Regions from separate parts of the Oceanobacillus sp. CF4.6 genome, predicted to be linked through region 2. Evidence: riboswitches for the same ligand, from Rfam matches in the RefSeq annotation. Region 2 holds a riboswitch; each other region holds the start of a gene.
The links. Region 2 has a riboswitch for S-adenosylmethionine ahead of ACHABU_RS08790 (OsmC family protein). Riboswitches for the same ligand answer to the same signal wherever they lie in the genome.
Positions count from the first base shown of each region.

Region 1: it holds a riboswitch for S-adenosylmethionine, as region 2 does, so the genes downstream of both, ACHABU_RS06455 (sodium:solute symporter family protein) here and ACHABU_RS08790 (OsmC family protein) in region 2, are expected to answer to the same signal.
Region 3: it holds a riboswitch for S-adenosylmethionine, as region 2 does, so the genes downstream of both, ACHABU_RS12940 (5-methyltetrahydropteroyltriglutamate--homocysteine S-methyltransferase) here and ACHABU_RS08790 (OsmC family protein) in region 2, are expected to answer to the same signal.

Region 1 is NZ_JBIMEX010000002.1:570,581-580,731, reverse strand. Features, by position in the region: gene ACHABU_RS06465 (phosphodiester glycosidase family protein) at 1-366, shown strand, start outside; gene ACHABU_RS06460 (SDR family NAD(P)-dependent oxidoreductase) at 760-1,530, shown strand; SAM riboswitch class I at 1,875-1,980, shown strand; gene ACHABU_RS06455 (sodium:solute symporter family protein) at 2,116-3,726, shown strand; gene ACHABU_RS06450 (TRAP transporter substrate-binding protein) at 3,917-4,918, shown strand; gene ACHABU_RS06445 (TRAP transporter small permease) at 4,952-5,464, shown strand; gene ACHABU_RS06440 (TRAP transporter large permease) at 5,461-6,747, shown strand; gene ACHABU_RS06435 (hydroxymethylglutaryl-CoA lyase) at 6,766-7,671, shown strand; gene ACHABU_RS06430 (CaiB/BaiF CoA transferase family protein) at 7,691-8,911, shown strand; gene ACHABU_RS06425 (hypothetical protein) at 9,479-10,151, shown strand, end outside.
Region 2 is NZ_JBIMEX010000004.1:129,768-139,918, forward strand. Features, by position in the region: gene queC (7-cyano-7-deazaguanine synthase QueC) at 1-350, shown strand, start outside; gene queD (6-carboxytetrahydropterin synthase QueD) at 350-817, shown strand; gene queE (7-carboxy-7-deazaguanine synthase QueE) at 810-1,538, shown strand; gene ACHABU_RS08790 (OsmC family protein) at 2,147-2,599, opposite strand; SAM riboswitch class I at 2,661-2,777, opposite strand; gene ACHABU_RS08795 (NADH-dependent flavin oxidoreductase) at 3,067-4,197, opposite strand; gene ACHABU_RS08800 (RNA-guided endonuclease InsQ/TnpB family protein) at 4,458-5,585, opposite strand; gene ACHABU_RS08805 (glycoside hydrolase family 3 protein) at 5,911-8,034, opposite strand; gene ACHABU_RS08810 (DeoR/GlpR family DNA-binding transcription regulator) at 8,415-9,179, opposite strand; gene ACHABU_RS08815 (YesL family protein) at 9,242-9,895, opposite strand; gene hisJ (histidinol-phosphatase HisJ) at 9,910-10,151, opposite strand, start outside.
Region 3 is NZ_JBIMEX010000008.1:20,485-30,635, forward strand. Features, by position in the region: gene proB (glutamate 5-kinase) at 1-1,072, shown strand, start outside; gene ACHABU_RS12920 (glutamate-5-semialdehyde dehydrogenase) at 1,072-2,319, shown strand; gene ACHABU_RS12925 (GNAT family N-acetyltransferase) at 2,475-3,266, shown strand; gene menC (o-succinylbenzoate synthase) at 3,319-4,434, shown strand; gene ACHABU_RS12935 (5-methyltetrahydropteroyltriglutamate--homocysteine S-methyltransferase) at 4,472-5,575, opposite strand; gene ACHABU_RS12940 (5-methyltetrahydropteroyltriglutamate--homocysteine S-methyltransferase) at 5,630-6,733, opposite strand; SAM riboswitch class I at 6,817-6,920, opposite strand; gene ACHABU_RS12945 (MBL fold metallo-hydrolase) at 7,172-8,146, shown strand; gene ACHABU_RS12950 (CBS domain-containing protein) at 8,166-8,858, shown strand; gene ACHABU_RS12955 (3'-5' exonuclease) at 8,932-9,546, shown strand; gene ACHABU_RS12960 (acyl-CoA synthetase) at 9,901-10,151, shown strand, end outside.

The sequences.
Region 1 (10,151 bases), on a different contig from region 2:
TCAGAGCAAAGCAATGTGAAGGGCGCAGAATGGATTCAGGCAGAGGTTCGCCCACTGCTAGAATCAATTACACTGCACGCACCTAAATCTGTTGCAATCGGTGAAACTATTTCTATTGAAGCAACTGGCCATCAGGCTGGAAATCTGGATTTCCCTTTACGCTATCCAGCATCTGTAACTTGGGAAGGAAGCAATAATGTCTATATTGGCTCAGGAAAAGCAGCTGAACGAGCTGAAAAGTCTGGGAGCTATGCAGCTGTTTTCAATCCGGCAGATGGAAAGCTTAAACCACTGAAAGCAGGAGAAATCACATTAAAAGTAACATCAAATAACGTAAGCGGTGAACAGCAAATTACGATTCAATAGGAATATATTTTTAATGAAAATACGCAATTCTCTTTGATGAATTGCGTCTTTTTTATACATGGAATATGGTTTATTAAATACACGAATGCATTATCGATAAAAAGATAAATATAGCTGCAATCTTACTATTTACAGAGTAATTATATGTATAGAATACTAGGATGCATACGACTTGTTGAAGGAAAATATGAAGCGGGATGGATATAGGAGAAAATGCTTTTGGAGATATAAATGTTATCCAAAAAAATTGCTAATGATGACTGTGGTACTTATTCCGAATATAACTTTGGGTAATAATCCTGTCTCATTTTTTCCATGAGCTTTTAATTTGTCCTAGTAATTTATGACTAGTATAATAGAATTGTAAACGTAATCATAAGAGGAGGAATTTAAATGGGTAGATTAGATAATAAAGTTGCAGTAATTACTGGCGGTGCTGGTGGTATAGGGAAGGTAACAGCAGAAAAGTTTTTGAAAGAAGGGGCTAAGGTCGTTTTAGTAGACTTATTCAAAGAGCCATTAGAGGAAGCGAAGAATGAACTTAAATCATTCGGTGAAGTATTAACGATTGAGGCAGATGTCTCCAAAGAGGATGATGTAAAGAAATACGTTAAAGAGACGGTTGATCAATTCGGAAAAGTTGACGTTTTCTTTAATAATGCAGGTATTGAAGGAAAAATAGCTCTATTAACTGATTTAGATGTGGAAGATTTTGATAAAGTAATCAATGTAAATGTCCGAGGAGTATTTTTAGGGTTGAAGCATGTATTGCCAGTCATGAGAGAGCAGGGATATGGTAGTGTAATTAACACTTCATCTGGAGCCGGATTGATGGGTACTCCTAACCAAATTGCATACGGTGCTTCCAAGCACGCGGTGACGGGGATGACTAAAACTGCGGCATTAGAAGTTGCAGATGCAAATGTTCGAGTGAATTCTATTCATCCGTCACCAGTGAATACAAGAATGATGCGTTCCATTGAAGAAGGAACAATTCCTGGGAAGGGTGCAGAAGCAAAAGAAGCATTTACTCAAATTATCCCACTTGGACGCTACGGAGAGTCGGAAGATATGGCAAATCTGGTTCTGTTTCTTGCTTCAGATGAGAGTGCATTCATCACTGGTTCACAATATCGAATTGATGGTGGGCTAGGTGCTAAATAGTTTGATAGAATATTATCTGAAGTAAAGGAGTGGAGTATAGTAAAGTAGTATATTTTCCTCCTGATTATGAAAGAAGGTTACCATTTCGTTCAATAGGTGGTAACCTTCTTTCTATTTATTTTACTCTTCTATACTAAACTTCCCTACTGAAAAAAATGAAAAAAGTAAAGTGGAGAGAAAGGATGAAATTGGCTAACTAGCCCTCGATGGAAGCACGGGGACGGTTCTCCTGCTTCCTTTTTATTATATAGGAAGCAAAAGAACCGTCCCCGTGCTTCTCGACTAAATAATGATTGACTTTTTGAGCAGAACAAGGTAACTTATATACAATTACATAAACGTACTTCTTATCAAGAGAGGTGGAGGGAAATTGGCCCTTTGATACCTCGGCAGCGGGCTCGTAATGAGTACTGTGCCAATTCCGTCAGACAGTTGTCTGGAAGATAAGAAGAGGACATCGGATATATCCACCCTCTTCTTATTATTATAGAAGGGGGTTTTTATTTTGGTTCAACAAACATGAGTCTGTATAGCTTAAAGTTGAGTATTGCGATGTGTTTAATAATTATTTGAGGAGTTGTTATTATGACAGAATACGGTGTGTGGATTATTGTTTTAGCAGTTGGATATACGTTTGCGCTTATAGCAGCCGGGCAAATTGCAAAGCGGCGTTTGACTAAAAAGGACAGCTATTTTGTGGGGAACCGAAATTTTAACAAATGGATTGTTGCGTTTTGCATTACTGGATTATTTTCCGGTTCGACATTTATATCAATTCTGGAGCTTTCTTACTTAAGTGGTATTTCCGCGATTTGGTATGGTCTGGCAGAAATGGTTCAAATCTTTATTATCGCTTTACTGATTATCCGATCTTTCCGGAAAAGAATGCTTGTCACTGTTTCCGGACTAATTGGTGATAAATTTGGGAGAACGGCAAAAGGGTTATCTGGTGCCATTACTGCATTTGCCTTTCCGATGTGGTCGGTTGCGACTGCAATCGCATTTGCTTCCGCTTTCCATGTGTTCACTGGTATTTCCTTGAGTTTGTCTGTAGCATTTACTGCCATTTTACTTTTCATTTATTTGCAGGCTGGCGGTATGTGGTCCATCGCCTTTACACAGACGATGAATATGGTTTTGTTTGGATTGATGATTACAATCGGTATCATTGCCTTTTTCATTAATCCGGGAATTTCCGGTTTGGCAGCATTAAATGTGGAGCGTCCCGAAATGTTTGATTTTGGCAGCGTTGGTTTGCAGGTAATTGTCGTCTGGTTCGGTACATTTCTCGTAAATGTCATTCTGGCCCAGGCCGCTTTTCAGATGGCACTTTCATCCCGAACACCGGAAGAGGGACAGAAAGGCTTGATTATGGCTGGTTTTATGGCGATTCCTTTTATCGTTGGTGGTGTTTTATTCGGAATATCGGCAGCGGTAGTCGTACCGAATGCATCGACAGGTCTCATAGCGATTCCGTTGTACCTGATGGAGGTTCTGCCTGCTCCACTCGTAGGAATATTCTTTCTCGGTGTTTGGGGTTGTGCGCTCGGATGGGGTGGCCCATGCCAGTTCTCCGGTGCAACAAGTTTAGGACGTGATGTTGGCAGTGCAATCAAGCCGACAGCATCTGGAGAACAACTTATCAAATATACAAAAATTTCCTTACTACTTTTAACTGGACTTATGATTCTATTTGGTTTAATGCGAACAGAGCAATCCGCATGGTGGAATGTATTTGCCTGGACGATTCGAAACAGTGCCACGTTCGCACCGGTTGTAGCAGCTTTATTCTGGCCAGTCGTGACAAAACGTGCAGTTGTTGCATCGTTGTTTACAGGCTTTACAAGCGGTTTGCTGTGGTATTACTTGGGTGGGTGGAATCCCCAAGAATTTTATATGAACGTACATCCGGTTTGGGTCGGAAGTTCCATTAACATCCTAACGATCACATTGGTGACACTTACCGATAACAAATCAGAGTGGATTTTTAGAAAAGCAGATCGATTTGGCTATTTAGCGTTGACTGCAGGTCTCTTATTTACAATTACAAATGTCCTCTATTTTAATACGTTCTATCAAAATGGATTATTCGGTCTATTTATGTTTGCAGCTATTTTGTCTTATTTCATTGCAGCAATAAGATTTGTTCGTCCGGTTGAAGCACAGGGTGTTCGGAGGGAGACGGCTGCAGTTTAACTAGTAGGAAGCATGGGGACGGTTCTCCTGCTTCCTTTTTGTTATATAGGAAGCAAAAGAACCGTCCCCATGCTGCTGAATTCTGATAGTTTGAAAAATTGTTGTTTACTAAATTATCTTGCTATGGTATGATTTTTTTAATTTGCTGTTGTCGTTTTTCGACAATATTCGCGTAAAAGGGGGTTCAATCATGAAGTATTATTTAATTTTTATGTTAACTATTATTGCTCTACTTATTTCAGGGTGTGGAGATTCGGTAGCGAGTTCAAAAGAGGAAAAGTTATCACTCGTTTTCGCAACTACGATGGATGATTCAGGTATCGATAAAGATATCAAGGAATTTTTCGGTAACAAAATAACTGAATTAAGTGATAATACCATGGAAATCGAATTTTTCATGGCTGGTCAATTAGGTGGAGAGCGTGAGGCTTTAGAACAAATGAACATGGGGGAAATTGATATCGGGTATAGCGTATTGCAAGCTGAATTGTATTATCCCGATTATAATGCCATTTCGATTCCTTTTTTATTCCAGGATCTTGATTCAATGAGAGAATTTATGGACGGGAAGGTTGGAGATGAAATCAAAGAAATTGCAAAAGAAGTAGGCGGGATTATTCCAATGGGACTTCATGGTTATGGTGCGCGTTGGACGACCTCGAATATTCCTTTTTCAAACATTGAGGAATTACAAGGGATGAAAATAAGAATGCCGGAAATAGAGTGGTGGGTGAATGTATGGGCAGAATTGGGAGCACTCCCGACACCAATCGCCGCTACAGAAATTGTATCTGCATTACAGACCGGAACCGTGGATGCACAGGAAAACTTTCTTACCAATATCGCGGGACGTCAAATGTGGGATTATCAGGAATACCTGATGAAAACAGAACATATTCAACTGTTTCAACAATGGCTCGTCAGTGAGGATACGTGGGAAAATAAGTTAACTACAGAGCAGCAAGAAATCGTCACGCAAGCAATTGACGAAACCCTCGCATATGCAGATGAGATTGTTGCAGATAGTAATGAAGCATTTATTGAGGAAATCGAAGCAAATGGCATGGAGATTATTTATCCGGACCAGGAAGAAATGAGGCAAAAAGCACAACCGGCGATTGAGGAAATTATTGAAAATGAATTAGCACCCGGTGTGTATGAAGAAGTTCAAAGAATCATGAACAAGGAATAGGGTTACATTCTTTTAATTAGAAGGAGGGAGAACATGCAAAATCTTTATAAGAAAATGATGGCAGGCGTTACATTTATAATCGAACATGTAGCAACAATTTTATTTATTTTATTTTTTATTGTAGTAATTCTGCAAGTGTTCTTCCGGTTTGTATTGAGTATGCCATTGACCTGGAGTGAAGAAGCTTCCAGATATTTGAATTTATGGTCTGTATTGCTTGGTGCGGCACTTGCAGTCAAATACAAAGATCATTTACGTGTTGATTTAATCGATAACTTGGTAAAAAATTGGCCATACCGGGCACAAGTAGGATTTTATATGTTTACCACGGTTATTTCTGCACTTGTGGCATTGAGCTTTCTAACGGGGAGTATCAAAATGACGATTGATCGCTGGCACATCCCATTAACAATGGTTCCGATCTCTCAAGGGGTCCTATATTTAGCTTTATTTGTTAGTTCGTTGCTCATGCTTTGGTTCTTTGGGCATCAACTAGTTCGCTACATAATGGATTTTAGGAAAAATGAAGGCGGTGATGTAAAATGATTATGGTTATTATGCTACTTACTCTAGTTGTTGCGCTTATCATCGGTATTCCCGCCGTTTTCTCGATGGGAATCGCTTCACTTACATATTTTGTATTAGATCGTGGACTTTTTGAAATTCCTGATATCTTAATTGCACAGCGTACCGTTTTTGGGTTGGATAGTTTTACATTGTTGGCCATCCCTTTATTCCTGTTAGTAGGGAAGGTGATGAATGAATCCAATGTGACGACGCGTTTATTTGATTTTGCAAAAGCTTTGGTAGGTCATTTGAAAGGCGGCATGGGCCAAGTGAACATTTTGGCAAGTGTTATTTTTGCCGGCATGAGTGGATCGGCAACTGCGGATGCTGCAGGACTTGGTGCAGTGGAAATTAAAGCAATGAACGATGCGAATTATCCGAAGAAATTTTCTGCAAGTATTACGGCAGCTTCTTCATTAATTGGACCGATTATTCCACCAAGTATTCCTGTTGTGCTTTATGCAATTATTGCGGGTGTATCTGTCAATAAGCTGTTAATTGCAGGAATTATTCCTGGTATATTGATGGCGGCTGCATTAAGTATTTTTGTAGCCATTCAAGCAACAAGAAATAATTTTCCAACAGAAGCCAGGGCATCGTTGAGAAAAATAGCAAGAACGGCTAAAAAGGCTTTCTTACCAGTATTAACCCCTGTTATTTTAATTGGTGGTGTACTTACAGGCGTGTTTACCGCCACCGAAGCAGCGGCTGTTGGAGCATTGTATGCGATTATTTTATCAACGGTTATTTACCGGACGATTTCGCTTTCTCATTTATATCAAATTTTCAAAAGTACGATGCGTGATAGTGCGGTAATTATGGTTATTTTAGGAGTAGCTAATATATTTGCCTGGATCCTTATAAGGGAGCGTGTCCCGGTTACATTTGCCAATACGATTACAACGATTACAGATAACTACTATCTCGTGATGGGATTATGTCTCGTATTCCTGCTTTTATTAGGAATGTTCCTATCATCGATTGTTTCCATTACGATCGCAACGCCAGTATTGGTTCCACTGATTATGGAAGTCGGAGGAGATCCATTGCATTTTGGAATCATCATGATTGTGGCTTTAATGATCGGAGAGATTACACCGCCATTTGGCATGGTTTTGTTTGCAATTACTAGAGTTGGAGAGTTACCTTATATTGAATTGGTCCGAGGTGTCGTGCCTTATATTATTCCGATTTTAATCATATTAATCGTACTCATTGTTTTCCCATCACTCGTTACGTTTTTACCTGATTTATTCTTATAACGAATGGAGATGAACCTATTGGATAATGAAAAAGTACTTCTAACTGATGTTACCGGTAGAGATGGCTTTCAGATGGAAGATTGGGTTGAAACAGAGGATAAAATTAGTATTATCAATGAGATTATAGCTGCTGGAGTGAAGCGAATCGAGGCAACCTCATTCGTTTCACCAAAAGCAGTTCCGCAATTGAAGGACGCCAAAGAAGTAATCCAACAACTGAATCGCGAAGATGTAAGTATTATTACGCTCGTTCCGAATGTAAAAGGTGCGGAATTCGCATTGGAGTCAGACGTGGATGAAGTCAATGTGGTCGTCTCAGTCAGTGAAACACATAATAGAAAAAACGTAAATAAAACGGTAGATGAATCCATTGAGGGCATTGTTGAAATAAATCGATTCATGAAAACGGGTGGTAAAAAGGTGAATGTCGGTTTAGCTACGACTTTTGGCTGTCCCTTTGAAGGATTATATGAAGTTGACCGGGTCACAGAGGTGATCAAAAAATTAACCGCTCAAGGATTGGACAGCTTTATGCTTGCAGATACGACGGGCATGGCAAATCCATTGCAAGTTTCTGGTTTTGTAAATAGCGTAAAAGATAGCTTTCCAGATGTGGATTATAGTTTGCATCTTCATAATACAAGGGGAATGGGACTAGCAAACGTTATTGCTGGATACGATGCAGGGATCCGAATCTTTGATGCGTCGCTTGGTGGAATCGGAGGATGTCCTTTTGCACCTGGTGCTACCGGAAATGTGTGTTTGGAAGATGTTGCACATATGTTTTATCAGATGAACATTCCGATTGATCCCGATTTGAATCAATTAATAACAGCTTCCAAAAGATTAGAGAAATTATTAGGTTATAAACTACCGGGACAAGTGATGAAGGCTGGTCTATCAACCGATTTGCATCAAGCATAATAAAGGGGAGATATCATAGATGGCACTAGATAAAATCAAAGAAAAAAAACCCTTAGAAGATATAAAAGTATTAGAATTTGGTTCCTTTATTGCAGGCCCTTTTTGTTCTAGGTTAATGGCAGACTTTGGAGCAGAAGTCATTAAGGTTGAATCTCCGAATAATGGGGACGCACTAAGAAATTGGGGATCGTCTAAGTATAAAGGTGAATCGTTATGGTGGCCGATTCAAGCAAGAAATAAAAAGTGTATCACCTTAAATTTAAAGGGAAATGAAGGACAGGAAATAGCGAAAAAGTTAGTGAAGGAAGCGGATATCGTCATAGAAAATTTCCGTCCAGGTACGATGGAAAAATGGGGTCTCGGTTATGAAGATCTAAAAGTAATAAATCCTTCTATTATAATGGTACGAATTTCTGGCTTTGGTCAAACGGGTCCATATAAAGATAAAGCTGGATTTGGGAGTGTCGGGGAAGCAATGGGTGGGCTTAAGCACATCACCGGTTATCCAGATCGGCCACCTACTCGTGTTGGGGTTTCGATTGGTGATTCGTTAACAGCTATGTTCGGAGTGATTGGTGCGCTCATGGCACTTCATCATCGTGATCGTTCACCAGAAAGGCAAGGACAATTAGTTGATACTGCATTATATGAATCTGTTTTTGCGGTAATGGAAAGCAGTTTAACCGAGTATATGAAAGTTGGTGCAATCAGAGAGCGTACTGGAACCATCTTACCAGGTGTTGCACCATCCAATAATTATCCAACTAAATCCGGCAAATGGATTGTGATCGGAGCAAATGCAGATAACATTTTCAAACGATTAACGAAAGTGATGAATATGGAAGAACTATCAGATGATGAACGATTTTTAAGTCATAATGCACGAGGCAAGAATCAGGAAGTACTCGATGCGATTATTTCGGACTGGACCGCACAGTATGAGTTAGAAACATTAACACAAATGCTTGATGATGCAGGAGTTCCAGCTGGTGGTATTTATAATGCAGAAGATATTGCCAATGACATCCATTATCAAATGCGTGATATGATCTTACAAATTACGGACAAAAAACTTGGCGAACTCCACATGCCAGGTATTGTACCTAAACTAAGCGAAACCCCTGGATCGGTGGAATGGACAGGCCCCGAATTAGGTGAACACAATGAAGAAATATATAAGGAACTACTAGGATATAGTGAAAAAGAATACCACAAACTAAAACAAAACGGCATCATCTAACTGAAAAAGGAAGCATGGGGACGGTTCTCCTGCTTCCTTTTTTTGAATTATAGAAAAGAAGACGGTAATTCTCTAAATAATTATGCAGAAGTGTTTTTTACCAATTTATGATTGTTGGCAACCGTTTCGATTGGTGATGAAGCTATGCTTAAACTTTTGCATAAGTGGAGATATAATTATTATCTGCTACTTGCTAAGGATTGCTTGAAAAGAGAATGGAGGGAAAAGCTTTTATTAAAAGCAAATCATCATATGAAATATATTGAGTTGTGAACGAGTGAATGCGTCGTAGTTCTTGGTGTAACTAACTAAAGAAAAGCATTCCCGTGTTATTGGAAGGAAATAAAGGTAACATTAGGCCGCGAGCAGTCTGGACGATGAACCTAATCCTCTGTTCCAAAAATTTCCAGATCCGCAGTCTGAAACAGCGGGTCTGGGATTTTCTTGTACTATTTTCACCATTTCTTTCATACATATAACTTCAGCATCGGTGGGACAGGTCATTTTTCCTAATAAGAGGAATCGGTGAGACTGTAAGATGAAAAGCGGTGCAAAAGGGGGGACTGCATGAAAGCATTTTTTAAAACTAAAAAGTTTTGGATCATTACCGGCGCAATTATTGGGTCTATTTTATTATTTTTTATTGCTTATGTAATCGGGGAATCCGGTGCTGTGGTTGCTTTGGAAGAAGAAAAGGTTACGTATGAGGAACTGACTTCTAGAATGGCGGAATTAGAAGAGAATGTTACAGAATTAGAAGGAAAGATTGCAGATGCAGCATCCACATTGGCAGATACCGCGTCAAAAGTAGCTAGTGAGGAGAAAACATTAAGTGATAGGCAGGATGAAGTTGAAGAGGCATTGGCCTTAATAAGTGAAAGGGATGGACTAGTAGATGAACTTACAACGCTTGAAAGTGAAGTGGACAACAGGCAATCGGATGTGGAAGAATTAGATAGTGAGATTTTAAATAAACAAGATAATCTTGCATCTCTGGAGGGACAGATTCTCGAAAAATCAGGGGAACCGATCAATTTGCTGGCGGGAGAATGGATTGTAGGATTGGACCTCCCTGCTGCTAGGTATCAAGCAAGCGGCTCTTCCAATTTTGTTGTATACAGTGCGGGTGGCGGATTGGTTGTAAATACAATATTGGGAGATAGTAGTGTTGGAGACGGGGACTATGTATTTTTTGCGAAAGACGGATATATGATTGAATCTAGTGCGCCGGCTACTTTGC
Region 2 (10,151 bases):
CTTTTGCCACCATTTTGGCAAAACAGATTGGGGCAAAGCATATTATTACAGGCGTTTGTGAAACAGACTTTAGCGGTTACCCGGACTGCCGTGATGTATTCGTTAAATCACTAAACGTAACACTGAATTTATCGATGGATGATTCGTTTGTTATCCATACACCATTAATGTGGTTGGATAAAGCAGAAACCTGGGAACTTGCCGACCAGCTTGGTGCCTTTAACTATGTTCGCGAGAATACACTTACCTGTTATCACGGAATTCGTGGCGGGGGATGTGGCGAGTGTCCTTCATGTAAGCTGCGAAAAAATGGGCTGGATAACTATCTGCAAAAGAAGGGGAATTCCTGATGTACGGATTTACTATTGTGGAGAACTTGCAGAAAATAGACAAAGACATTAAAAAGCATGAGCTCAAATACCATAAGAAACGTGTTCTGGTATGTAAGGAATTCACTTTCGATGCTGCCCACCACCTCCATTGCTATGAAGGCAAATGTAAAAACTTACATGGGCACACATACAACGTTATTTTTGGACTTAGCGGGTTTGCCAACGAAATTGGCATTGTCATCGACTTTGGAGAAATTAAAAGCATTTGGAAAGAACAAATTGAAATTCACCTTGACCATCGTTATTTAAATGATACCCTTCCAAACATGAATACTACTGCCGAAAATATGGTTGTTTGGATTTATGAAGAGATGGAGAAAGCACTTCTCGATAAATCAAATGAATGCCGAGTAGAATTCGTTAAACTCTATGAAACACCGACAAGCTATGCCGAGGCAAGACGGGAGTGGATGATAAATGAATAAGTTTCCGATACTTGAGATTTTCGGACCAACCATTCAAGGGGAAGGAATGGTCGTCGGTCGAAAAACAATGTTTGTCAGAACAGCCGGCTGTGATTATCGTTGCTCTTGGTGTGACTCTGCCTTTACCTGGGACGGCAGTGCTAAAGAAGAGATTGAAAGGTTGACTACCGACGAAATTATGACACGGCTCAAACAAACAGGCGGAGACCATTTTGATCACGTAACCATTTCAGGTGGAAATCCCGCACTCTTAGCCAATCTAAATGAACTAGTAGAAACATTACACGAGTTAAACATGGAAGTGGCACTGGAAACACAGGGTAGCCGCTGGCAGGATTGGTTCCTTGCAATCGATGATCTCACAATTTCCCCTAAACCGCCGAGCTCCAAGATGAACACAAATTTTGAAACGCTTGATTTAATTATTAAAAACTTAAAAATCAATAATCGGCTTAAAAATACAAGTTTAAAAGTCGTCATTTTTGATGATGAAGATTTAACCTATGCAGAAAAGGTGCATGAACGATATCCAGAGGTTCCCTTTTTCCTTCAGGTTGGAAATGATGACCTGGTAGAAAGTGAAGCATCTAACCTTGCTAGTAAACTTTTAATCAAATATGAATGGCTGATTGAGAAGGTTGTTGCATCAACTAAACTGAATCATGTTCGAGTTCTTCCACAAGTTCATGCCCTTATCTGGGGGAACAAACGTGGTGTTTAGTTAAATGCTTTATGTTTTTCGGCTACAAAAATATTGATTAGAGGAAGATCTCATAAACTCTTTCTCTTGAATTTTTTCCTTGTATGGTCATTCATCAGATTTATGAAGAACACTTTTCTGAACTTGTTTAATAATCCATTCAGTTAGCTTAAGTATATCAAATAGCAGGAAATTCCCATGAAAATAGTTTGATTTACAAAGAGTGATAAATCAATTTATATCAATAAAAAACCGCAGTAAAATTGTAAATATCACTGCGGTTTTGCTTGTGAATGGATTATTTCGACAAATTGTCCTATCGGGGGTAATAATTAAACAAGGCGGTCATTTGAGACTGTAGGAATAAATACAATGCTTGTTTTTGTATTAGAAGATAATGAATCGAGATTATTCTATGAATCACTGGGTGGAAGTAATAGATAAAGTAGAAGTAAAAATTGTAGGAAAGAAACTCATTGAACTTGTTTATGGATGGGATAATATTAAAGGTGTTTTTGAAAAGTAACTTATCTTTATTAAACAACCTGGCACAAGGGTAAAATAAGAATAAGGAACTATCAATCGATAGTTCCTTATTTTACTAAAGAAGCAGTCCCCACCTAACCATTCTATTTAACTGGGGTTTCTATTACTACTTTTGAAGAGGATAGATTTACCTGATTTGCAATGGTATCTCCCACAGGGCAATGGGCTTCAATAAATTCCTTATATGCCTGTATTTTCTCTTCAGGAGCATTTGTTTCAATATGGAACGTATAACGAATATCGGAAAAGCCTGGTCGTACATCCGATTTACCAAAGAATCCATCCAGATCAATATCCCCTTCTAATTCGACCCAAAAGTTTTGAAGATCAACCTCAAACTTTTCAGCATAAGTTCTAGCAACAATTGATTGGCATGCACCTAATGAAGAAAGTAGCAACTCTACTGGATTCATCCCTTGATCTGTACCACCTAAATTTTTAGGTTCATCTACTATAACTTTGTGACCTCTAGCTTCGGCTTCCACTAACACATTTTCCTTTAAAACCGTTTTCGCACTCACTGTTGTAATTGCCATTTTAAAATCTCTCCTTTTTCATTGGTAATTTATATTAATTATAAATTCATTTTGCTAGTTCCTCTCATCCGGAATCTCAGAATCCCTCTGAATTTGGCATCGGGTTCAATCTGAAAAGAAGCATTGAATTGGTTGCCGAGAGTTCACGGGGGCAGTCCCTCCCTCTCTCTTATAAGAAGTGATTTTAATGCTTATTATTTACATCGGAATTATTATATATAATATCACATTATTTTAAATAGTCAATGCACTAAATATTTCTAATTTATGAACAGACAGAAAAAAATTGTTAAAACGAAGAGTATTGTTTGTGAATTAACTCACTTAAATATTTGGTGCAAGTTCACTAATGCCATCCTCAAATCGCTACTTTATTAAACAATTAGCATAATAGCACTAATAAAAATTAAGGCGTAGAGAATTTAATTCTCTGCGCCTTAATTTTTATTGTATTTATATTTGAAAGGTTATTCCACCCCAGGAACCCAGCCTGGAACAGATGTAATAACTTTCCAAAATGGATCTGGGAAATCCAACGCTTCCTTGCCATTCAAATCAAGAGTCGTATTAATATCTGCTTCATTCCCACTTTCGATCTTCTGTACCCATTCTGGATCGATTAGAAGCTCTCTACCAAGTCCAATAAATTCGATTCCTGTCTTCATTGCTTCCGCTACGTCATCTGCTGTATAGAGCGATCCGACTCCTACTAGTGGCACCCGTTTATTGATTGTCTCCAAAAGTAATTCGATACGCGTTCTTGATGTATCGGCTTCTCTTCTCGCCTTAGACCAGAAGTGCTGCAATGATACATGTAGATAATCAAGTCCTCTATCTGACAGTACATGAACGAGCTGTAGCGTATCTCCCATCGTAATACCAGGGGTTTCCGGTTCCTCTGGGGAAAAGCGGTAACCGACAATGAAAGGAGCATTCGCATATTCTTTCACAGCATGTTGTACATTATCAATAACTGCTAACGGAAATGTCATTCTTTTTTCTATATTACCACCATATTGATCTTCTCGTCTGTTGGCATGTGGAGAAAAGAATTGCTGGATCAAGTATCCATTTGCACCGTGAATTTCAACACCATCGAATCCAGCTTCAATCGCTCTACGCGTCGCCTGGCCGAACGCTTCAATAATTTCTTCGATCCCTGTCTCCGTTAATTCTCTTGGTACTACTCCAAGCGTTCCCGCGCGTTCTGCCGGAATATTACTTGGTGCTGTGACATCCCCATCTGGAACTTGGTCAGAAGGACTCATTCTTCCAGCATGAAAAATTTGTAAAATTGCTTTCGCTCCCTGGCTCTTAATGCTCTTAGCAAGTTGTGCTAAACTAGGTATTAATTCGTCACGGTCACAACCAATCTCACCCGGAAAACCCTTCCCACCTGGTGTGATATTTGCAACTGCTGTAATAACAGCACCCACACCTTTCGCTCGTCGGGCATAATATGCTACTTCTGCATCGGTCACAGTGCCATCTGGATTGGATGAGTAATTTGTCATCGGTGCCATCATCATTCTATTTTTTATTTCGATTCCATTTGGTAATTGATAAGACTCAAGTAACGCTGTATATTTAGTTTGCATGATTTTCCTCCATTATATGATAATTAGATTCCACCTATTTTAAATGAATATTCAATCAGAATAGCATCTTTTTTGAATGTATGGAAATAAAATGAACTACGTGAATGACCCCACCGTATCATTCTTTCCGAATGCTTGAAGATGGGGCTTCCTGTTTCACAGACCACTGCATCGAAGGGGTTTCCTAAGATGGCTGACATCGTCTCCACAGGCTTTGATTATACTGTTCGGACACAACCTTGCCCTACAGTTTTTATTGATTAGTCCATCACTAACATTTGATCTAATTGCTCTAACCCTTTACGCAAAATATTTAGGCTGGCATTGTAATCACGATCCAGGATAGTTCCACAGCTTTTACAAACATGCGTGCGGATGGATAAGGATTTTTTCACACGCGTACCACATTCAGAACAATCTTGGGTCGTAAATTCTGGATTGACTTTGATAAGTAATCCACCATTCCTTTCACATTTGTAAGATAACATATTGCGAAATATTCCCCATCCTGCATCAGAAATGGACTTAGCTAAACGTTTGTTTTTTACCATATTTCGAATGTTTAAGTTTTCTACTGCAATAACGGAATAGTATTTCGTTAGATTGTAACTCCATTTATGTAAGGTATCTCTTCGTTGGTTAGCTACTTTTTCATGAAGCTTACGGATTTTGATGACTTGTTTCTTATAATTGGCTGAGCCTCGCTTTTGTTGGGAAAGCTTCTTTTGTGCTCGTTTCAACTTCTTTTCTGTTTGACGAAAAAATCTTGGGTTATCAAAGCTTTTACCATCGGATAAAACGGCATATTTATCCAACCCAACGTCAATCCCAACTACAAGGTCTCTGTTGATTGGTGCTGGATATACTTGCCTTTCGACACTAAAAATAGCATACCAGCGTGTTCCTTGTCGTTTTATAATGAGTTGTTTGATCGTTCCGTCTATCGGACGATGTAAATGAATTGGTATTTGACCTAGTTTTGAAAGTTGTAGATTTCCATTCGTGGCAAAAGATGCTGCGTAGCGATGATGTGAGTTTGGTTTGAAGCCAAATTGTGGGAAAGTCATGCTGTTGTAATCTTTGTATTTCTTAAGCTTTGGATAATTTGCTTGTTTTCGAAAGAATTTTACAAAGGCCTTATCTAATCGAATGAATACTTCTTGTAATGGTTGAGAAGGTATTTCTTTCAGAAAAGGCTTACTACTTTTATCTAACTTTAATTGCTTTTGCATAGCAAAGCGTGTGTATGATTCTCTAGATTGCTTATATTTTCGTTGTTTATCCAGAAGTGCAGAATTATAGGCCTGACGACAATAAGAAATCCAACGATCCAGTTGTTCTTTTTGTTCGTCTGAAGGATAAATTTCGTATTTTTGATTCAGCAACATAATTTGCACCTCCTATACCTAATTATAGAACGTATGTTTCTAAAGTGCAAGTGTTTTTGCTATCGCAAACCGAAATTCATCTCCCCCTTAGCCTTAGGCGCAGCCCGGTACAGGCTTGAAAAGGGAGACTTCTTTCGGAATGCTGTTAAAAAAGCAATAATTCTCTGAAATTATTTTGCCCAAATAAATGAACTTTTTTCAACTCGAAAAAAACTGGCTACTTCCATGCAAAAAAAGAGGTCATTTCTCAGGTCTAACAATCTGAGTAATGACCTCTTATAATGTTAAAGAATGTATCTGTAACACATAAATAATTTTACTTCAATTAATACCTTAATCCATGACCTAGTGTATAAACGTTTCCGTCACTATCTTTATATGCATAGCTAAGTCCTTCAGGCATATACTTGTCCTTGTCATAGCCTGGTACATCATTTCTTGACACACTTTCACCATTCTGATAAACAGCAATTACTTGTTCACTTGCTGGTAGTGTCATTGGAAGAACACCTACTGGTTGGCTATTGCCTGCGATAACTTCAAACTGTGCATTATAGAAAGTATCGTATCCAGCAATTAATGCATCTGCAAGTGGTTCCACGTTTCCAAGAAGCCATGGTAATGTCACATTCACACTGACAACCACTTTACCACCGCGACTACGAACATTGTCTGCCACTTCTTTTAGACGATTGATACCTGTTATGGTAGTTTCCTGATACAATGAACCATCCAAAGCGGATACTACTTTATCCTGACAAATATCAAGTTCTAATAGTCCTGGTGTCGCATTGAAGTAAGAACCAGATTTTGGATGTAAGAACATAATCGCTACATCAGCTTCTTCATAGTTATCGGTCAACGTAAACTGACCAAGCTCAAGACATTCTTTTCTTGCCTTTTCCGTGTATGCTGTTGCCCGTTCTTCTTCCTTGTGTAATACTTCCACGTAAACTTTCTTACCGTCAAGCTTTTCCGCTGTTAGTGGTAATGTTTCGTTTTGATTTTTAAGAATGGTTACAGATTTTTTATGGCCCTCATATGCAGCATCCCAATTAGCTTTGTTACTAATTACAGTGGTAGCCGATTCTGGTGAATTATACGTACGATCATCGAAAAGACCTAACGTAAACATTTCTGTAAGCAGTCGCTCATTCGCTTCATTAATACGGTTTTCACTAATCCATCCTTTGCTGATGGCTAGTTTAAGATTCTCAATATCATTTGTATCCGCAACAATATCTGTCCCAGCATTAACCGCTTTAGCAAAACGTTCGGCCTCACTCAAGCTTTCAACGCCCCAGCTCATATTATTGATAATACCGCTGTCACTATTGATATAGCCTTTGAATCCAAGTTTTTCCCTAAGAATATGATTGATGAAATATTGATTAAATGTGAAGCCTACCTCTTCGAATGGAATGTCTTTCCCCTCGAACTCCTGTACCACACTTTTCTTGATACTTGGAATAGAGTAATATGGCATAATGGACGATGTTCCATGTTCTACTGCTGCTCTAAATGGTGGTAAGTGATATTTCTCTAAACTCCCTGGAGTTGGGTATAGATTCCACTTTCCTTCTTCATAATGGGGGTCAAATCCATTTTCCCTTGCTCCGCCACCAGGAAAATGCTTCGTTGTCATTGCAATACTATCTTTCCCTAACGCTTTACCTTGGAATCCATCAATCAGGCGACCAATTGCATCCGAAATAAATTCCGGATCTTCTCCAAACGTACCGTACGTCCGCTGCCATCTTGGATCTGTAACAGTGTCCGCCATATACATATAACCTTTTCTAATTCCAGTTGCATCCCACTCATCGCGGGCAATTTTAGCAAATTCGCTAATAAGTGATGCATCTCCACCATCTTTAATTTCTCCCTGTGCTGCGGCTGCAAGTCCTAAGGTTCCAGGCCATGTGGAGAAAATTCCACCTGCATCGTTCATACCAAAAACAGGTTCTGCATGTTCATTTCTTGAGTTCGATGCGATCAAGACAGGAATACCTAAGCGGGTCCCTTCAGCAACTTCATTCATTTTATTTATCCACTCTGCCATTTCAGCTGGGCTAAAGTTGTCTCTTAAAATGAAATGTCTTAACTTTCTATTCTCAATCGTATGTGTTGTCCCATATACTTTTGATGTGGCAAAGATCGTTTCCCCTTTTTCCACAATAGATTCATCTAACACACCATCATGACTTGTTTTTTTCTTGTCCTCTTGAGAAAGTCCCATTTTACGTGAGTTAATCAGCATCATACCGATCTTCTCATCGATATTCATTAAGGAAACAAGGTTCTCTGCACGCTCTTTTGGACTCAGGCGCCAATCTTCATATGGATCGAGTTTCCCGTCTCCATTCAAATCTTTAAATTTCAGACCATCTTCTTCAATGAGTTTCTTTGTTTTGACTTCTAATTCTGGTTGCTTGTTACTATATTCCACTTTATTGCCTCCTCTATATACTATCTATTGTTTGCGCTTTCTTTTATTTAACACTACAATTATAACAGTAAAATGACTAAAATGTGTAATAATTTGTTGGGTAGATAAACAAACGTAGTTTCAAGACAAATATATGATTAATGTATCTAGCTAAATAAATATGAGAAACTTTAGAATCAATGATTAATTATTTTAGTATAATATTTGAAGTCATCAATTATTATCCCAATTCTTGATTATGGAAATAAAAAAAGCTAACTTAGAAAGTTCTTAGTTAGCTTCACTTCTATTAAAATCGCTCTCTTATAATTGCTTTTTCCACTTGTATCCCTGATTTATCTCCTCGGCACGCCATCTGTTATGCCTCGTCAAATTTCCCCTCATTCGACTGCAATCCACTCGTACCCATTCTCATACCAATGACTCGGCTTAGCCTCATTACAAATCACTTTAGATATATTCGTTAATGGTCCTATTTCAAATAATGATTTCTTATCCAATTTAGATGCATCGGTAAGCAGGATCGATTCTTGACTGCAGTGAATCATTGCTTCGGAGACGAGCGATTCATCCATATCGAAATCATAGATTGAGGAGTTTGTTACCCCGCCACATGAAATAAAGGCACGGTTAAAACTAAATCGTTTCAAAAATTCAACCGTATAGGCACCTTTCACAGAAGTTTGATATGGATTTGTGATCCCAGGTAACATGATAATCTGTCCTGTTATCCGCTGTTCTTCAATTGCTAAATTAAATCGGCTTGCAGCACTTAACGAGTTCGTGACAATAGTTAATCCTTGCACATTGTCAAGCATATCCGCAATATGCACAGTCGTTGTCCCAACATCGATAGCTATTGTTTCCCCATGTTGAATGATTGCTGCAGCTCTTTTGGCAATTTGCTTCTTCTCGTCAATATGTACGGACATTTTCTTTTCAAATATCATTTCCTTTTGAGTCTGGATAAACGGTACTGCCCCACCGTGAATACGTGTTAGTTGTTCATTTACTTCAAGTTCTGCTAAATCCCTTCGAATGGTTTCAGGGGTAACATCAAGTGCTTGTGCTAACTCAGCCACCCAAATCTTCTCTTGGCTTTCTAATTGATTTAGAATCTGCAAATGCCGCTCTTCTTTATTCACTTGTCTCCCCCTTACCTATTTACCTGTCTTATTCAATCTTACAAGATACTCCCACCATTTTACTAATAATAGATACGCGTATCTTTTTGACCTTTAAACCAACCTTTAACTTTTTGTTCCTTTTTCTGAAAGGTTGGAAGTATGATTTTCATAATTACGAAGCAAGGAAAACTAATTCCTAGAAAGGGAATGAACCCAGGTACTTGGTATACGATAAAATAATACAACCCAAGAGAGACAGCAAGTAAAATCATTGTTCCAAGATGGGTAAACGGATAAATCAATGCATTTTTTACATACTGCATAAACGATAGCTCGGAATGTGTAAAAATAGGAAATACGATGAATAGCGAAAGAAGTGAAAAGACAAAGAATAAAAGCATAAAGTGCCCCAATACGAACATTCCAAAGCTAGTAATCGACATAAAATAGCGAAAATCGATCCAAAGAATTGCTGCAATCAGTACAATAACATACCCTAGTGCATTACTTTTCCAAAAGTCATTTCGATAGTAATACATAAAATCCTTTGTCATTTTGACGGGTTTTTTGTTCATCAGCCATTTACGAAGTACTGCAAACAGTGCATGGGTTGCTGGAAATATACCCAATATACCGAGACCTAACAGCGTGAAACCGACCCAAAGGAAGTTTAATATGAGCAGGCGATACACCCATTCTCCTACATGATTCATCTTATTTCCTATATCCTGCATGCTCATTCCTCTTTCTATAATGTTTTATAAGCTTGATAGCCTCTTCCTACATCCGTAACATGGTGTGCATCCGATCCATAGACAAAGGGAATCTCCATTTCCTTCACCTTTTTCATAATCTGTAGCGATGGATATGGCTCCCCACAATAAGGCTTAAACATTCCGGCCGTATTAAAATCTAATTCATATTGATTTTTCTTTACCTTCTCTAACAATTTATCGATTAACAAAATCGACTCCGCTGATAAATGCGTTT
Region 3 (10,151 bases), on a different contig from region 2:
AACAAATGATAAGGGTGAAATCGATCAGCAAAAACTCGATGATCATATTCATGCATTGGCTGCGCTTCGACATGCTAACCATGAAGTAATTCTCGTATCATCAGGTGCGGTCGCGGCAGGCTTTGCAAGACTTGGTTATTCCTCTAGACCAGTTACATTAAAAGGAAAACAGGCAGCAGCGGCGGTAGGACAAAGTCTGTTAATCCAGACATACATTGAAAAATTTAACAATTACAAAATTACATCCGCTCAGTTACTTTTAACGAGAGGTGATTTTTCCAACCGGGAGCGCTATCGAAATGCTTTTGCAACGATTATGGAGCTTTTGGAAAGAGGGATTTTACCGATCATTAACGAAAATGATACCGTGTCAGTTGAAGAGTTGACATTTGGTGATAATGATATGCTGTCAGCCTTAGTTAGTGGATTTATCCACGCAGATCAACTGATTATTTTAACGGATATTAATGGGATATATAGTGGTAATCCAAGAACGAATCCATCGGCTATAAAATATGATTTTCTAGATACTATTACAAATGAAATGATTGGTGTTGCGGATACGAACGGTTCCAAAGTGGGTACCGGCGGGATGAAATCAAAACTGATGGCTGCCAAAACAGCAACATCACTTGGCGTACCAGTTTTTATCGGACATGGAAAAGGTAGGGATAAACTCCTCGACGCCTTAAAAGGAGAAGGGGATGGGACATATATCGCTAGTCATTCGAATTCTCCCATTAATACAAGAAGGCAATGGATATCTCTTCATTCAGAATCGATGGGGAAATTATATGTTGATCAAGGTGCGGAGGAGGCTATTTTATATCACGGTAGCAGTCTTCTTTCGCCAGGAGTTTTTAAAGTAATTGGAACATTTCAACGAGGAGATGTTGTACAGGTGTTTGGCTTAGATGAACTACTTGGCAGAGGGCAGGTTAGCTGTTCATCCGACGATTTGAAAAAATTGACTGAGAACCGAATGGGAAATGAAAAGGACCATTTACCAACGATAGAGGTTATTCATCGTGATGGTTGGGTGAAAGCAAAAAAAACGGGGAGGAATGTATAATGCGTGAAGTAATCCAAAAGGGTAAGGCTGCCAAAGCTGCAAGTTATCTGATGACAGGAGTAACAACAGAAGAAAAAAATGTAGCATTATGTTTAATGGCAGAACAATTAATCATCGACCAGCAGTTCATTCTTCGTGAAAATAAGAAAGATATTGAAGCAGGTAAAACAAAGGGTTTGTCACAGTCCGTATTGGACCGGATTATGTTAAACTCAGAAAGAATGAAGGGAATTGCGGATGCTATAACTCAGGTTACCGAACTTAAAGACCCCATCGGTGATACGTTGGAAACAATTGAGAAAGAAAACGGACTTCATATTCATAAAAAGCGGGTGCCAATTGGTGTTGTCGGTATGATATATGAAGCAAGACCGAATGTGACGGTTGATGCAGCTGCACTTACTTTAAAAACTGGAAATGCAGTTATTTTAAGAGGGAGTTCGTCAGCAAGGAACTCCAATATTGCGCTCGTTACATCGATACACCGTGCATTGGAAAAAAGCGGAATTCCGACGGATGCAGTTCAATTAATTGAAGACACAAGCAGAGAGACAGCAAAGGAGCTATTCCGCTTAAACGACTATTTGGATGTGTTAATACCAAGAGGTGGAAAAAACCTGATCGATACAGTAATTAGGGAAGCTTCTGTACCCGTTATTGAAACTGGTGCTGGCAATTGTCATATCTTCATTGATGAAACTGCAAGCAAGAAGATGGCAGAACAGATTGTATTAAATGCGAAGCTGCAGCGTCCATCCGTTTGTAATGCAATTGAATCCATTCTGATCCAATCGCAATGGTTTAACGTACATGGAGATGAGCTATTGCATAAGCTTTTAGAAAATGATGTGGAAATTTATGGGGATGATAAAGTGAAGGAAGTGTATCCGCAGGCAAATAAAGCATTGGAAGAAGACTGGTATAAAGAATATCTCGGTCTAGCGGTAAGCATCAAAATAGTGGATGGTGTCACAGAGGCAATACAGCATATTAATAAATATGGAACAAGACATTCCGAAGCGATTATTACAGAAGTTGAGGAACATGCAGAAATGTTTTTGAAAAATGTGGACGCCGCTGCAGTATATCATAACGCATCCACCAGATTCACAGATGGCTTCGAATTTGGTTATGGAGCTGAAATCGGAATCAGCACCCAAAAGCTGCACGCCAGAGGGCCAATGGGGTTAGAGGCATTAACATCGAGTAAATACTTTATCAAAGGAACTGGCCAAACGCGAAACTAGCGGCAACTTAGATGTCCCCGCCCAATGTAAACGATATTCGACAAAATTCGGGGAGTGACAGGCACTGTTCGGTTTTGAGAATTTTGTAGTAGGATTATTGATTAATAACGAATGGATGATAGAGTTTCTGAATCACATTAAAAGGGGCTTTTTTTATGGAAGATAAAATTAAAATAAAGCAATTAACAAAAATGGAACAATTAAAGGAAGTACAACATATTGAGGAATTGGTTTGGCATATGCCTCCCACCCCACTACATCAAACCTATACAGGAATCAATAATGGTGGAATGATTTTAGGTGCTTATGAAGGTGACAAAATGGTCGGATTTCTTTATAGTTTCCCGGGATTTGACGGAAAAAATGCTTATCTATGTTCGCATATGATGGGGATATTGAAGGAATATCGTAAAATCGGAATCGGCAAAAAAATAAAAGTGAGACAGGCGGAAATTGCAAAAAAGATGGGTTATGAAATGGTTACATGGACGTTCGATCCGTTGGAAAGTGTCAACGCTTATTTAAACTTGCACAAACTTGGAGCAAGAGGCACGGATTTCAAAGGAAACCATTACGGCGATTTGCAGAATGAATTCAGCGAGGGACTGCCATCTGATCGAATACAGATTATGTGGGATATCAGTGAACCATGCAGGGAAAAGGATGCAGTCGTTTTTGATGAAACAAAAGTCTTAATTACCATGGATGTAGAAAAGAGACCGGTAATAAATGATAATTTTCACGTTCATTATAACAAGCATAGTGACGTATGGTTCGTGGAAATTCCAACAAACTTTCAGGAAATCAAGCAGAAAGATTTGGAACTTGCAAAAGACTGGAGACAGGCGACAAAGAAGGTTTTCAATCTGCTATTTGATGACGGATATCAAGCAGATGATTTTATTCACTCTCGTTCAGAATGCAGCTATTATATTTTCACGAGATAAAAACGCTTTATTATCCCCTCTAATGGGATAGTTTGGTTAAGGGAGGCACATAATGACGATACCTATGAAACAATTTAAGTTGCATAAGTTGACGATGCGTTTAAAGAATCCGTTTCGTACAAGCTTTGGTACCTTTCAGGAGAAGGAATTTTTCATCACTGAAGCAATTGATTATGAAGGAAATCGTGGATTTGGTGAATCTGTTGCATTTTCAAGCCCTTGGTACAGCGAGGAAACGGTGATGACAAATTTACATGTGATGGAAGACTTTCTGATACCTATTTTAAAAGAAAATGAAATAAAACACCCCGATCAGGTAACGGAACTCTTTCGACCGATTAGACGTAATAATATGGCGAAAGCTGCATTGGAAGGTGCCATATGGGATCTATACGCAAAACGGGAAAATCTGAGTTTAGCAAAAGCCCTCGGTGGTGGCAAGAAAGAAATTGATGTTGGAATAAGCATTGGGATAAAGCCTACCATACCTGATTTAATTGAAAAGATCCATCAATTTGTAGAAGAGGGTTATAAGCGGATCAAACTTAAAATTAAACCAGGTTGGGACTATGAAGTATTAAAAGAAGTTCGAAAGCATTTTCCGGATACGCCAATCATGGCAGATGCGAATTCAGCATATACTCTAAATGATATGGACAAGCTACAGCAATTGGACGAATTAAACTTAATGATGATCGAACAGCCACTGGCACATGATGATATTGTCGATCATGCTAAACTTCAGTCGGTAATGAAGACACCTATCTGTTTGGATGAAAGTATTCATTCGATCGAGGATACAAAAAAAGCCTATGAACTCGGTAGCTGCAAAATCATTAATATTAAGATTGGCCGTGTTGGCGGACTGACAGAAGCAAAGAAAATTCATGATTTCTGTCAGGAAAAAGGAATGGAAGTGTGGTGTGGTGGAATGCTAGAGGCTGGTGTTGGACGAGCCCATAATATAGCTTTAACCACATTAAACCAATTTGTATTACCAGGAGATACAGCAGGCTCATCCCAATACTGGGAAAAAGATATTATCAAACCTGAAGTTGTTGTAGAAAATGGGGTAATTGATGTTCCTGAACGGCCAGGTATAGGATATGAAATCGATGAAAAAGCATTCAATCATTTTACAGAGTGGACAAAGAATTATCATTTTTAATAAAAAGGGAACAGCATAATTGCTGTTCCTTTTACGTTTATCCCCAAATTTCTTTGGAAAGATCAACGATATATTCTAATTTTGCCCATTGCTCATCTTCTGTTAATTTATTGCCGTGATGTGTAGAAGCGAATCCGCATTGTGGGCTAAGGCAAAGCTGTTCTAATGGAACGAATTCCGATGCCGCTTTAATGCGTGCTTTGATTGCTTCTTTATCTTCCAGTTCACCGGATTTAGATGTAACTGCACCAATAACTACTTGTGCTCCACCATTTGGAATATATTTCAAAGGTTCAAAACTCCCGGAACGCTCATCATCATATTCAAGGAAGAAACCATCTACCTTTTCTTTAGCGAATAGAGTTGGAGCAATTTCCGCATAGCTTCCAGTAAACGCCCATGTAGAACGGTAATTTCCTCGGCATAAATGAGTTGTTACATACAAGTCATCTGGTTTATTTTCAAGGGATTCGTTTACAACACGCAATGCCAGTTCAATTAATTTCTCTTTTGAATATCCATCTTCCGTTAATTGGAAGTCAGGAGATGACAGACCTGCAATATATACATCATCTAATTGTAAATAACGTACACCTGCATCATAGAAAGCTTTAATCGCATCTTGGTATGTTTTTATGATGTCATTGGCATATTCTTCAATATCCGCATAAATTTCCGGATTCCGTATACCTGCTTCAAACAATTGATTAGGGCTCGGAATGGCTTGCTTTGGAATTGCACGGTCACCAACGATTTCTTTAAAATCAATAAAATCTTTCACAAAAAAATGATCTGGGTTAAATGAAATTTTACCGGTATTGCGAATGTGATGTTTATCTGTTTCGATGCCATCAAATACATACCCTTTTTCTTTTTCATAGCCTTCGATACCATTCAAATTTTCCAGGAAATCGAGATGCCACCAGCTACGGCGGAATTCGCCATCTGTAACTGCCTGTAATCCAATTTCAATTTGCTTATCGACAATGCGCTCGATTTCTTTTGTTTCGACTTCACGTAATTGGGAAGCTGAAATCTTTCCTTCTTTAAAATTTTCTCTTGCCTGGTGCAAATTTTCTGGTCTCAGGAAGCTTCCTACATGGTCTGCTTTGAAAGGAGCTTTAACTACTGTTTTTGTCATTTTATTTCCCCTTTTCTAATATGTAATGTTATTTCTAAAATAGTGATAGGGAGCTTAACCCCAAAGTTCTTTTGAAACGTCAACAACGAATTTCAATTTGTCCCACTGTTGTTCTTCAGTAAGTTTATTACCGTGATGTGTCGACGAAAATCCACACTGTGGGCTTATACATAATTGTTCAAAGGGGACATATTTCGCCGCTTCTTTTACCCGCGTTTTAATTGCCTCTTTATCTTCGAGTTCACCAAACTTGGATGTTACTGCACCGATAACTACCTGTGCTCCACCATTTGGAATATATTTCAATGGTTCGAAACTTCCAGAGCGTTCGTCATCATATTCCAGGAAAAAACCATCTACTTTTTCTTTTGCAAACAGTGTTGGTGCAATTTTTGCGTAGCTTCCTTCAAATGCCCACGTAGACTGATAGTTTCCGCGACATAAATGGGTTGTAACGGTTAAATCCTCTGGTTTATCTTCCAGAACTTCGTTGACAACTCGCAATGCTAAATCTATCAGTTGCTGTCTGGAATAGCTGCCTTCTATAGATGGATTGTCATCTGCTGATAGTCTTGCAATATACACATCATCCAGTTGAATATAACGTGCACCGACATTGTAAAATGCTTTTAATGCAGCGCGGTAAGCTTCGATAACATCATCTGCGTATGCTTCAATGTCCGGATAAATTTCCGGATTTCTAATACCAGCGATAAATAACTGATTTGGACTTGGAATCGTTTGTTTAGGAACTGCACGATCGCCTACCATTTCTTTTAACTCCATAAAATCATGAATGAATGGATGGTCCTCGTTGAAAGAAATTTTTCCAGTGTTTCGTACACTGTGTTTTTCTGTTTCAACACCATGGAAATTCTGTCCTTTCTCTGGTTCAAATCCTTCAAGTCCATTCAGATTTTCTATGAAATCATAATGCCACCAGGTACGTCTGAATTCTCCGTCGGTTACTGCTTCTAAACCAACTTCAATCTGCTTATCTACAACTCTTTTAATTTCCTTTGTTTCCACTGCCCGTAATTCCTCAGCAGTAATGTTTCCATCTTTAAATTCTTTTCTCGCAATATGTATGGCTTCCGGACGCAGTAGGCTTCCTACATGGTCTGCTTTAAATGGTGCATTTCCTTTTTTCTTGGACATTACTTCACCTCATCTTAAGTTTTACAAACAAAAAAACCTCTTCCAAAGATAAGAAGAGGTTTAGATACCGTGACTAGTTTCTCTTCTTATCTTCAAGCAGATCACTGCTTCTGGAATTGGCACAGTACATTTTCAGTCTGTTGCCGAGGCTTCAAAGGGCCAGTCCCTCCACCTCTCTAAATAAGAAATACATATTTAATTAACTGTTAATAGACAGAATACATGCTAAAATCGAATAAGTCAAGAATAGATTAAATAATCTACTAAAAGATACGTCACTTACTTCGTTAATTCTTGTTGTGGAATTCTATAAAGCAATAGAGATTACTTAAGAAACTGTTTGCTTGGCATTTAATAGTAGTAACGATAAAATAGAAATTATAAAGTTTTAATCTTATTGTTGCATCTACTGGAGATTAATGAAAAGGGGACAGTAATATGTTAAGTAAAGTAACTGAAAATATATTCAAACTCGTTATCCATATTCCCGGTGGAATGCATGAAGTGAACAGTTATCTTATAAAAGGAAATAACGGTTATACAGTTATTGATACCGGTTTATATTCAAAAGAAGCGATGGACACGTGGAAAATAGTATTGGAATCAGGTGTAGTAGTTGAAAAAGTTATTTTGACACACACCCACCAGGATCATATCGGTCTTGCAAAATGGTTTCAGGAGCACATTGGTGTTCCTGTTTTTACTTCTAAGCTTGGATATAAAGAAATGTTGAAAGGCCGTAACGCCGACGCTTCTAATAGGAAACTCAAAGGGCTAATTAAGAAACATGGTATTCCTGAATTACCCGATCATCTTAAAAATGATTCACTTATTTATGATTTTGAGCCCGATGGTTTCTTTGAAGAACATGATAAAATCCAATTTGGCAATGATTTCTATGAAGTAGTCTGGACACCTGGTCATGCTCCCGATCAGTATTGCTTTTACCAAAGGGAAAAAAAGGTAATGATAGTGGGAGACCATGTATTAAAAAATATCTCTCCTGTAATTGGACTATGGACAGGAGAAGAATTAAATCCAATGAAAGAATACTATCATTCGCTTGCAAAAATAATCAATTATCCGGTCGATATTGCGCTTCCAGGTCATGGTGAAGCGATTATGGACTTAGAGGAACGTGTGCAAAGAATAAAAGAAAAGCATGATTATCGTCTGCAGCAACTGTTGGAACATATATCTGAAAAAGGGAAGACAGCAAACGATTTATGTGAAGTAATTTATGGGGAGTCAACGATTCATACATATATTAGTCCATTTATGGCTACGTTAACCCGATTAATTTATTTGGAAGCAGTAGGCGAACTTTTGAGAGTGGAAGAAAATGGAATCGTATTCTTCAAAAAGTCGATACACGGAAGCAACGCTCAGAGCAAGTTCCTAAAAAACCTTTAATTTCACGGGAGAATTTATCATGTACAAAAATTCGGAACGATTTATAACTGCATTTAATCGAATTGAAAAAGAGATAAAAGCATTGCTTATTAAAAAAGAAATGGGTTTTTCCAGAGCTGTCAGAGTGCTTCGAGATTCTAATGCAATTATTAAACGGTACACGGATGACTTACTGGAATTTGCTGAACTAAGAAATGCGATTGTTCATAACAAAATTGATATGGCTTTTGCGATTGCTGAACCACATGATACTGTCGTAGAACGTATCGAAAGAATTGAACAGGAACTCACCCGTCCACGCAAAGTAGATCCACTTTTTATAAGAAAAGTGATATCCTTTCAGCAAAATGAGCCAATGACCAATATGCTGGAAGTCATTAATCACAAGGGGATAACAAAATTTCCTGTTTATAACGATGACGAATTCCAAGGGTTGATTACGCATAAGGGGATTACGAAATGGCTGGCAAAAGGAATGCAAGATGGTACAGTACCTTTATTGGACACCAAATTGAAGGAAATCCTTCAATGTGAGAAAAATGATAATTATAAATTTATATCAAGAGATACATCTGTATATGAGGCAATGGAAATTTTTAAGAAGCAGATTGGAAAAGGATATCGCCTGGAAGCATTGCTCATAACAGGAAAAGGAAACTCTCAAGAGAAACTATTGGGAATCGTAACAAACTGGGATATAATGGAAATATAATTCCCTAATTGATTTGACCAATAAAGTTTTTAAGATGACCAAGAAGGTAATAGCTGTAAGAGGAGGGAGAACCATGAATTTCGTATCCATCGATTTTGAAACAGCGAATGAAAAACGCCACAGTCCGTGTGCTGTTGGTCTTGTTGTCGCCAACGAACATGAAATTATTGATGAATATTATAGTCTAATTAACCCAATGACGGATTTTCGTCCGTTTAATACATATATTCATGGGATTACCGAAGAAGATGTTGCAGATGCTCCTACATTTGCTGAATTGTGGCCAACACTTCATGCGTATTTGATGAATAATTTGGTTGTCGCGCATAACGCGAGCTTTGACATGAGTGTGATCCGTAATACACTCGATTATTTTAAACTGCCATATCCATTCATGGACTATCTATGCACCGTGAAAATTTCGCAGCGTATGTGGCCTGAATTATACAACCATAAGTTAAATACATTAGCATCACATCATGGCATATCATTTGAACACCACCATGCCTTGGAAGATGCACGAGTCGCTGCAAAAGTTTTTATGAAAGCAATGGAAGAATATCCAACAAGTTCAATGGACATCTTTTTAGATGAATGTAATCTAACAAAAGGTAAAATTTATGAACGGGGCTATATGCCACCAAAAACAAAACGAGCAAAAGGCAGCAGGAAAATTTCTTTTAAATAATCAAGGACTAAGCGATGTATGCTTAGTCCTTTCGTTTACATGAAAGTTATCTTTTTTCGACAAATAGTAAGATTAACGTTGCAATTGGATTGGACCGATGAATAAAGAAAGAAAAAACCAATTAAATCCGGTTCTGTTTTTGCGTTATGCTAATCCTGCATTTATTAATGCTAAGCTTCCCCATCCAACAAAATAGCCGTTATCCATATAAAATTTTTTCTATGTTGAGTATATCTTGATAAGCAAAGAAATTTAATACATCTCGTACTTGCTATTAAAAGTTAACTGAAATAAACTAATAGAAAGAATATTCAGCATGAAAATCATCTTCAACCCTATTTAAGGAGTGGTGTAATGAGTATAAATGCAAAAGTGCAGGATGACCTTCGTAAGATTGTAAGCCGAGCACGAAGAAATACGCTTGGTGATTTATTGGATCGCACGAAAGACCGTATTCCCGATAAATTTGCAATCGCTTACAATGGGCAGCGATTAACCTTTTCGGAACTCGATAATTTAGTGAATCAAACGGCGCAATCCTTCCTGAGTGATGGCATGAAAAAAGGTGACATGGTAACTGTTATGTCAAAGAACAGCCTGGATTT